4 regions of the Streptomyces sp. NPDC048018 genome follow, and region 2 is predicted to be linked to each of the others. Evidence: riboswitches for the same ligand, from Rfam matches in the RefSeq annotation. Region 2 holds a riboswitch; each other region holds the start of a gene.
What was found. A riboswitch is a leader RNA that binds a small molecule or an ion and turns the genes downstream of it on or off. The one in region 2 is predicted to bind cyclic di-AMP.
Positions count from the first base shown of each region.

Region 1: it holds a riboswitch for cyclic di-AMP, as region 2 does, so the genes downstream of both, ACGF1Z_RS26355 (M23 family metallopeptidase) here and ACGF1Z_RS29085 (transglycosylase family protein) in region 2, are expected to answer to the same signal.
Region 3: it holds a riboswitch for cyclic di-AMP, as region 2 does, so the genes downstream of both, ACGF1Z_RS04915 (peptidoglycan DD-metalloendopeptidase family protein) here and ACGF1Z_RS29085 (transglycosylase family protein) in region 2, are expected to answer to the same signal.
Region 4: it holds a riboswitch for cyclic di-AMP, as region 2 does, so the genes downstream of both, ACGF1Z_RS15215 (C40 family peptidase) here and ACGF1Z_RS29085 (transglycosylase family protein) in region 2, are expected to answer to the same signal.

Region 1 covers NZ_JBIDBK010000007.1:118,758-120,946, forward strand. Annotated here, with positions in the region: gene ACGF1Z_RS26350 (M16 family metallopeptidase) at 1-837, shown strand, start outside; cyclic di-AMP (ydaO/yuaA leader) riboswitch at 1,041-1,206, shown strand; gene ACGF1Z_RS26355 (M23 family metallopeptidase) at 1,219-1,989, shown strand; gene ACGF1Z_RS26360 (GntR family transcriptional regulator) at 2,148-2,189, shown strand, end outside.
Region 2 covers NZ_JBIDBK010000009.1:46,998-49,186, reverse strand. Annotated here, with positions in the region: gene ACGF1Z_RS29090 (transglycosylase family protein) at 1-809, shown strand, start outside; cyclic di-AMP (ydaO/yuaA leader) riboswitch at 1,066-1,239, shown strand; gene ACGF1Z_RS29085 (transglycosylase family protein) at 1,244-1,930, shown strand.
Region 3 covers NZ_JBIDBK010000001.1:1,102,146-1,104,334, reverse strand. Annotated here, with positions in the region: gene ACGF1Z_RS04920 (tyrosine-protein phosphatase) at 1-202, opposite strand, end outside; cyclic di-AMP (ydaO/yuaA leader) riboswitch at 575-726, shown strand; gene ACGF1Z_RS04915 (peptidoglycan DD-metalloendopeptidase family protein) at 731-1,678, shown strand; gene ACGF1Z_RS04910 (SGNH/GDSL hydrolase family protein) at 1,852-2,189, shown strand, end outside.
Region 4 covers NZ_JBIDBK010000003.1:891,420-893,608, reverse strand. Annotated here, with positions in the region: gene ACGF1Z_RS15220 (ATP-binding protein) at 1-227, shown strand, start outside; gene ACGF1Z_RS15215 (C40 family peptidase) at 519-995, opposite strand; cyclic di-AMP (ydaO/yuaA leader) riboswitch at 999-1,196, opposite strand; gene ACGF1Z_RS15210 (hypothetical protein) at 1,512-1,817, opposite strand; gene ACGF1Z_RS15205 (ATP-dependent Clp protease proteolytic subunit) at 1,824-2,189, opposite strand, start outside.

The DNA.
Region 1 (2,189 bases), on a different contig from region 2:
ACCGAGGAGACCGTCGAGGCGATCGACGCCGCCGCCGTCCGCGCCTTCTACGACGCGCACGTACGGCCGGCCGCGGCCACCGCCGTGGTCGTCGGCGACCTCACCGGCGTCGAGCTCGACAAGGTGCTCGACGAGACCCTGGGCGGCTGGACGGGTGCCCCGGCGGCGCCGCGCCCGATGCCGCCCATCACCGCCGACGACACCGGCCGGGTCGTCATCGTGGACCGCCCGGGTGCCGTCCAGACGCAGCTGCTCATCGGCCGCGTCGGCGCCGACCGGCACGACCGTGTGTGGCCGGCCCAGGTGCTCGGCACGTACTGCCTCGGCGGCACCCTCACCTCCCGTCTGGACCGCGTCCTGCGCGAGGAGAAGGGCTACACCTACGGGGTGCGTGCCTTCGGCCAGGTGCTGCGCTCCGACGGCGAGGGCCACGGCGCCTCGATGCTCGCCATCAGCGGCTCCGTCGACACCCCCAACACCGGTCCGGCACTTGGCGACCTGTGGAAGGTGCTGCGCACGCTCGCCGCCGAGGGCCTGACGGACGCCGAGCGCGACGTCGCCGTGCAGAACCTCGTGGGCGTCGCCCCGCTCAAGTACGAGACGGCCGCCTCCGTCGCGGGCACCCTGGCCGACCAGGTCGAGCAGCACCTCCCGGACGACTTCCAGGCGCAGTTGTACGCGCGTCTCGCCGAGACGGGCACCGTGGAGGCGACCGCCGCGGTGGTCAACGCCTTCCCGGTGGACCGCCTCGTCACCGTCCTGGTCGGGGACGCTTCGCAGATCGAGGAGCCGGTGCGCGCCCTGGGCATCGGTGAAGTGAGGGTCGTCACCGGCTGACTGAGCCGCCGTCACGCACGGAGGAGGACCCCGGCGACCTGGTTCGCCGGGGTCCTCCCCTTTGTCCGTATTGATGGTTGCTGTTGCTGAATGACCTGTGGCATGCCTTACAAAAACGCGGCTCTGTTTGGTGATTGACAGAAGATCGGCCTAGCGTCGGTCCGGCTGTCCGGCCACATGCACGACGCCGCACCCGCGGCAACGGACAGTCATCGCCGAGTCCCCCTGAGGCGCGAGCCTGGGGAGCCGGGGACCCACACGCAGTCCCTGGGGTGAATCGGACGCCTTCGCGCCACGCGGAGGGGCCCGTAGGAGACCTTCCTGCTCCGAACCCGTCAGCTAACCCGGTAGGCGAGAGGGAAGGAAAGGATCAGCCACTACATGGCGTTCACCCGTGCCACCGGGAAGCATCGTGGTCCGAGCCGTCTGGCGCGCCGTGGCGCGGGCGTCGCCGGCGTGGCGACCATCGCCACCGCAGGCGTCATCGGCACCCTCGCCTCCCCGGCGCTCGCCGCCGACACGGAGCAGCCCTCCGTCGAGGACACCGGCCTCACCCAGGTGATCACCGAGGAGTCCCTCGCCCAGCGGGTCGACGCCCAGGCCGCCGCGCAGGAGAAGGAGGCCTACGAGGCCGCCGCCCGCGCCAGGGCCGCCGCCGAGGCGAAGCGCAAGGCCGAGGCCCGCGCCAAGGAGATCCGGGCCGCCAAGGAGCGCGCCGCCCGCGAGGCCGAGCGCAAGCGCCTGGCGTCCTTCCAGCTCCCCGTCTCCGGCTCCTACGTGAGCACCGGCTACAAGACCGGCGGCTCGCTCTGGTCCTCCGGCAGCCACACCGGCATCGACTTCCACGCCGCCTACGGCACCACGGTCGTCTCCGTCGGCTCCGGCACCGTCGTCGAGGCCGGCTGGGGCGGCGCGTACGGCAACAACATCGTGATCCGGATGAACGACGGCACGTACACGCAGTACGGGCACCTCTCCGCGATCCAGGTCTCCGTCGGCCAGAAGGTCACCCCGGGCGAGCGGATCGGCATCTCCGGCTCCTCCGGCAACTCCACCGGCCCGCACCTCCACTTCGAGGCCCGCACCGGCGCCGACTACGGCACGGACATCAACCCGCTCAGCTACCTCCGCTCCCGCGGCGTGGACGTCTGACGGTCGCCTCCCGCGCAAAAGCCCCGGCTCGCAGCGAGCCGGGGCTTTTTTGCGTCCCTTTCCATCGGGCGGCATCGGAAATTCCGGCGTCCTGCAATAGAGTCGCCGGACAGGCGCCGCTCGATCTGGATTCGCGCGGACAAAAGCGGAGGTCGGACATGCGCATTCCCGCGCACTCGGTATGCACGGCGATCCGGGAC
Region 2 (2,189 bases):
TGCAGTTCTCCCAGGAGAGCTGGGAGCGGCACGGCGGCCTGGCCTACGCGCCGAGCGCCGACCTCGCGAGCCGTGCCCAGCAGATCGCCGTCGCCGACCGGGCGCTCGCCGCGGGCGACACCCAGTGGGCCACCTGCGCGCCGATCGCCGGCCTGAAGAACGACGGCAAGGCGCCCGCGGTGGACCCGGGCCCGGGCGTGACGCCCAGGAAGCCGACGGGTCCCGTCCCCGAGTCCAACCGCACCGACGGCCTGCCCGCCGGCTCCGGCCAGGAGAGCGGGAAGCCCTCCACGGCCCCCACCGCGCCCACGGCCCCCGCCACCTCGGCGACCCCCGCGACCCCCACCGCTCCCGCGCCCTCGACGCCCGGGACCTCCACCTCTCCCGCGACGCCCGGTACGTCCGTGACGCCCGGTACGCCCGATGTGTCCACGACGCCGGTCGCCCCCGGTACGCCCGGCGCGACCGCGCCCGGCACCGGCAAGCACCGGGGTGACGCCGCGCCAGAACAGCCGGGCAACTCGGACACCTCCACCGATTCCGGGCGACACGCCGCTCCGGGTGGCGAGGCGACGGGTGGCGTGACCGACGGTAAGGCGAAGGGCGATTCGGACACCACGGGCAAGCCGGATGAATACACCGTTCAGCCGGGTGACAGTCTGTCGGGCATTGCGGAGGAGAACGGGCTCACGGGCGGCTGGAGCGCCCTCTATGGCGCCAACAAGAAGACCGTCGGCTCCGACCCCGACCTCATCCTTCCTGGTCAGAGCCTTGAGCTCGACCTCGGACTGACGGAATCCCAGCAGTAGTTCGGGCTGAATGTCCGTTCTGTCTCAGTGAGACATGAGTCTCTCTTCCCGAACGGGCGTGTCACGTCCGCAAACTTTGCTCGAATCGCCCCTCACCTGCGCAAACACCTCCTGACGGTGTGCAAGTAGGGGCGATTTTTCCGTCTTGAGGGTCTTTGAACTTCCCCCGGCTCTATGTCTACGGTCGTGACCGCTCGCCACCGCGGGCCCCGCCGACCGGCACGCCGAATCCTGCCGCCGGACGGAGGGAACAGTCGTCGCGCAAGCGCCGAAGGCAGGACCGGGGGACCCAAGGTAAGTGCCGGCCCCGGCCGTTGAGACAGACGGCCGACGACCGGCTTGGGGTGAAGTCGCGTGCAAGGTCACGCGGCCGGGCAACTCACTCGCCCGAACCCGACAGCTCACCTCGTAGGCGTCGGTGAGGGAGAACTTCCATGCTGCTTTCCGGCAAGGGCAAACACCGTCGTGCCGCCAAGGCCACCCGCATCGTCGCGCTGGCCGGTGTCGCCGGCGTCGCCGTCGCGGCCCCGCTGATGACCGCCGGCACGGCCTCGGCCGCCACCGCCTCCGAGTGGGACGCCGTCGCCCAGTGCGAGTCCGGCGGCAACTGGTCCATCAACACCGGCAACGGCTTCTACGGCGGCCTGCAGTTCTCGGCCTCCACCTGGGCCGCGTACGGCGGCACCGCCTACGCCCCGAGCGCCGACCAGGCCTCCAAGTCCCAGCAGATCGCCGTCGCCGAGAAGGTCCTCGCAGGCCAGGGCAAGGGCGCGTGGCCGAGCTGCGGCGTGGGCCTGTCCGGCGCCTCGTACGACGGCGGTTCGGCCGAGGCGGCCCCGAAGCCCGCCGCGTCGAAGCGCTCCACCGAGCAGCCGGCGACCCGCAGCGAGCAGCGCCAGGCGCCGAAGAAGAGCGAGTCCAAGAAGACCGTCACCACCCCGACCGGCAAGAAGGTCAAGAAGGGCGACGGCGAGTACAAGGTCGTCACCGGTGACACCCTCAGCAAGATCGCCCAGGCGCACGGCGTCAAGGGCGGCTGGGAGAAGCTCTTCCAGCTGAACAAGGGCGTCGTCGAGAACGCCGACCTGATCTACCCGGGCCAGCAGCTCCACCTCAAGTGAGCCTGCCGACCCTCCCGCGGTGATGACCACCCCGGCCCGGAGTGCCCTTCCCCCGTGCGCTCCGGGCCGGGGTTTCTCCGCTCCCTGCGGTTACCCTCCAGTAGATCTGGGGTCTTTCCTCCCCGGATGCATGCCCTTGGGTCCTTTTTCGTCCCAGGGGGCGGGCGCCCGGCCGGCTGGAGCCCCCGAGCCGGTTAGGCTCTTGCCGCAAGGCGAACGAGACCTTGCCGCATGCGTCACAACCAGCGTCACATCCCAG
Region 3 (2,189 bases), on a different contig from region 2:
CGGCGTCGTTGCGGAAGTCGAAGACGGTGTGCAGGCCGAGGGAGGCGAGGAACGAGGCGTCCTCGGGCGTGGCGTGCGCCAGGTGGCCGCTGCGGAAGAGGCGTCCGGGGCGCACGGACCGGCCGTCCACGGTCGGCAGCCCGCCCACATCGCGGAAGTTGCGTACGCCGGTGAGCTCGGGCTCGGTCGTCGCTTGCGTCACGGTTGCTCCTGGTCTCGAGATCGGTTCCTGGGGCAATCATCCAGGTGGGAGGCCCCGCACGCACCCCCTCGGGAGGGAATGGGTGTTCTGTCCGAATTGAGGGTTTAGCGGTAACGCGCCCTGATTCCTTGGGAGATGAGCTCCGGGGCGTGAGCAGCGTCATAGACGTGACGGACCGTGCCTGATCGTCTTTTCCAAATTCCCTTCCGGAAAGGGAAATCGAGGGACCGTCATCCACGGAGGGTGACCGTGATTCCGGCCGCAATTCCCGGGATCGGCACTGGCGGAAAAACGGTGGCTTGTTCCCGTCGGCCCCGCTCGTCTAGCGTCGCGCTCAATCCGGACGGACCGCCTAATCCTGCCGCCGACCGGAGTCCGCACCCACCCGTACGCGGCAGGAGCGGGGGACCCAGGTACCACGCCGATCCCTCGATGAAGGACGGCTCGGGGTGAAGTCGCGAACAGCGGCCGGACATCTCCCGTCCGAACCCGACAGCTCACCTCGCAGGCGACGGAGAGGAATTCGCCATGCCCGTGAAGGGTAAGCACCGCCGCCCCAAGGCCAACCCGATCACCCGCGGGTTCGTGGCCGCCGGAGCCGGAGGGGCCGTCGTCGCCCTCCCGCTCATCGGCGCCACCGGCGCGCACGCCGCCGAGCAGGCCGCCCCGGCCGTCACTCCGCAGCAGGCCGTCGCCGTCGTGGCGCCCGCCGCCGTGACCCCGGCCAAGGCCCCGGCCTCGGCCCCCAAGTCGTACACCGTCGTCCGCGGCGACTACCTGTCCAAGATCGCCACCGAGCACCACCTCGCCGGCGGCTGGCAGAAGCTCTACCGCGACAACCGCCAGGTCGTCGGCGGCGACCCGTCGCTGATCCTGCCGGGCATGAAGCTCACCCTCGGCGCCAAGAACACCGCCAAGGCCACGCACCACCCGAAGGCGGCCGCCGAGCACGCCCAGAAGGGTTCCGGCGACGCGACCCGCGCCTCGCGCAGCAGCGAGCGCAGCTCGGCCCCGGCCCCGGCCGCGAGCTCCTCGTCGTCGTCCTCCTCGGCCGGTACGCCCTCCTCCTCCGGCTGGGTCGCCCCGATCGCGGGCGCCGGCGTCGGCACCGCCTACAAGACCGCCGGCGCGATGTGGTCCTCCGGCTACCACACCGGCATCGACTTCGTCGCCTCCACCGGCACCACCGTCCACGCGGTCGGCCCCGGCACCGTCTACTCCGCCGGCGACGGCGGCGCGTACGGCAACCAGGTCGTCATCCAGCACGCCGACGGCACCTTCTCGCAGTACGCCCACCTCTCCTCGATCTCCGTCTCCGCCGGCCAGACCGTCACCGGCGGCCAGGAGATCGGCCTCTCCGGCGCGACCGGCAACGTCACCGGCCCGCACCTGCACTTCGAGATGCGGACCGGTCCGGACTACGGCTCCGACATCGACCCGGTGGCCGCCCTGCGCCAGCACGGCGTGAGCATCTGACATCACGTCAGTACCGCGTCGGTGACGCCGACACCCCGGAGGCCCGGTACCCCTGTGCCGGACCTCCGGCGTATTCCGGCTTGGGAGAATCTTTATCGGTGGCATATGTCACCCGACGTCAACCCCTCCTTACGGTCGCGTAGGTCACACCAGGAGGGGAAAAATGTGCTCCCGTGGCAGACGATTCGAGATCAACAGACAAGAACGCATTCGGGTCGTACGCGGCGATCGGTGACAGCTTCACCGAGGGCGTGGGAGATCCCGGTCCGGACGGGGCCTACGTCGGCTGGGCGGACCGGTTCGCGGTCCTGCTCGCCGACCGGCTGCCGGAGGACGCGGGCTTCCGGTACGCCAACCTCGCCGTACGGGGGCGCCTTCTCGACCAGATCGTCGCGGAACAGGTTCCACGGGCGAAGGAACTCGCCCCCGACCTGGTGACCTTCTGCGCCGGCGGGAACGACATCATCCGCCCCGGCACCGACCCCGACGACGTGGCCGAGCGCTTCGAGCG
Region 4 (2,189 bases), on a different contig from region 2:
GCCTCGAACGCGACGAGCAGCTGCACATCGGCGTGACCGACAGCCATCCGCGCTGGCCCCGGCGCCTCCCGGCAGCCGTCCAGCAGGACAACGGGCGCGGCATGGTCATCATCCGCTGGCTCGCCGCGGAGGCGGGCGGCCGCCTCTCGGTCGAGCCGACGCCCGAGGGCGGCAAGACGGTCTGGATCCGACTGCCCTGGACGGCCGTGGCGCTGACGCCCCGGTAGAGCGGCTCCGGCCCGCCGCGGCGAGCCCGCTCCGCCCGGTCGGCGTCGCACCGGGCCCGTATGGGGCGACCGTACCGCCCGGCGGCCCGGTCGGCCATCCGACCGGCGCCGCCCTCCGCGGGGGCGGGGCCGACCGGTCTCCCGGGGCCGGCCCCGCGGAGGGCGGCGCCGTCCCCGCGACCCCGGGGACGGGGGGCGCGGGGCGGCCGGGGGACGGGCGCCGGGTGGGGCGGCCCGCGGCGCCCTCGCGTGGCGGCCCTTCGCGGGGCGCGGGACGGCGGGGTCCGCTGGTCAGCGGACGCGGCCGTACAGCACCTTCGACGTCCAGATCCGGTCGAGCTTCACCCAGGAGCCGGTCTTCGGGGAGTGCCAGATCTTGTTGTTACCCGCGTAGATTCCGACGTGGTAGACCCTTCCGCCGGAATGGAAGAAGACGAGGTCCCCCTTCTGGCGGCTGGACGCCGTGATGTGACGCGTCTTGTTGTACTGCTGCTGCGCGGTGCGGGGCAGTGTCTTGCCCGCCTTCTTGTACGAGTAGAGCGTGAGGCCCGAGCAGTCGAACCTGCTGGGCCCAGCGGCCCCGTACTTGTAAGGCGATCCCTTCTTCGAGGCGGCGATGCCCAGAGCCGTGTTGGCGTACGAGCTCGCGGCCTGGGCCTCCGGCGCCGCTCCTGGGGCGAGCAGCGTGCCGCCGACGGCGGCGAGGGTGAGAGCCGAGACGGCTCCGGCCCGGGACAGCAGGGACGGGACATGAATCTGCGCAGTCATGCGCAACCCTTCGTCAGCCGCCTGTGAAGGATGACCTGTCGGGTTCGGGCAGGCGAAGATGCCCGGCCGCGGCTGCGGCTTCACCCCGAGGGACGTCACCCTTGCGGGCACGTCCCGTGTTGCTCGGGTCCTCCACTCCTGCCGATCCACTCCTGTCGACCAGACGTCCGGGACAGCGGCAGGACTCGGCGTCCGCCCGGACCGCCCCGCCTCGGGTGGCGGGGGCTTGTCGTCGACAGGGATCTTGACTCACAGTCGGGTAGAAATCCGAGCTGAAACAGCGATATGTGAGGCTCCTCACGACTGATCCATTCGAGTGGACAGTCAGGTTTCGTGATCTTCGGAGGTTTGCCCGACGAGCCGTTCACCAGCGATGGAATGCCCGATTCCGCTAAATGTGTAGACCTGTTGCGCAACTCGCCTGAGCTCTATGTCGATTCGTCGACTACGCCGAACGGGGGAGCGATTCTGCGGCTCGTGTGCCCCGAGTGGACCTCGACACGACACGCCGCACTGTCAACTCGACGACTCTTCGGGGACGGTGACGCGCCCTGAGCGCCGCTCTCCGTCCAACACCCTTAGCGCACGCGCCAATGTGGCCGCGTGGACCTCGCTCTCGCCTCGCACATGCATGAGCGTCACGGCGTCCCGGAGTGCCGTCGCGCGCCCGACCAGGGCCTGAGCGGCCCTCAGGGCCCCATAGGTATGCGATGTCCTGGATGGATTGATCCTTCCGAGGAGGTCGACGACTTCGAGGTACGCGTCCACGAACTCACCCTCGGCGCGGGTCAGCGCGGGCAGCGGCGGCAACTCCGGGACCATCGGGTCTCACCTCTCGCCGACGGTGCCCGCGGACGAGCGACGGCTCTTCACCACGTGGTCCACCAGCCCGTACGTCACGGCCCCCGCCGCGTCGAGCACGGTGGTCCGGTCGATGTCGGCGTCGATCCGGTCGAGATCCTGCCCGGTGTGCTCCGCGAGCAGTCCGGCCACCAGCGCGCGCTGACGCAGCAATTCCCGCGCGTGGATGTCGAGATCGCTGGGCTGTCCGTGCAACGGCTCGTCGAGCGTGGGCTGCTGGAGGACGATCCTGGCCCCCGGCAGGGCGAGCCGGCGCCCCGGCGAGCCGGCCGTGAGCAGCACCGCGGCGGGGCCGACCGCCTGGCCCAGGCAGATGGTCTCCACCTCGCACGA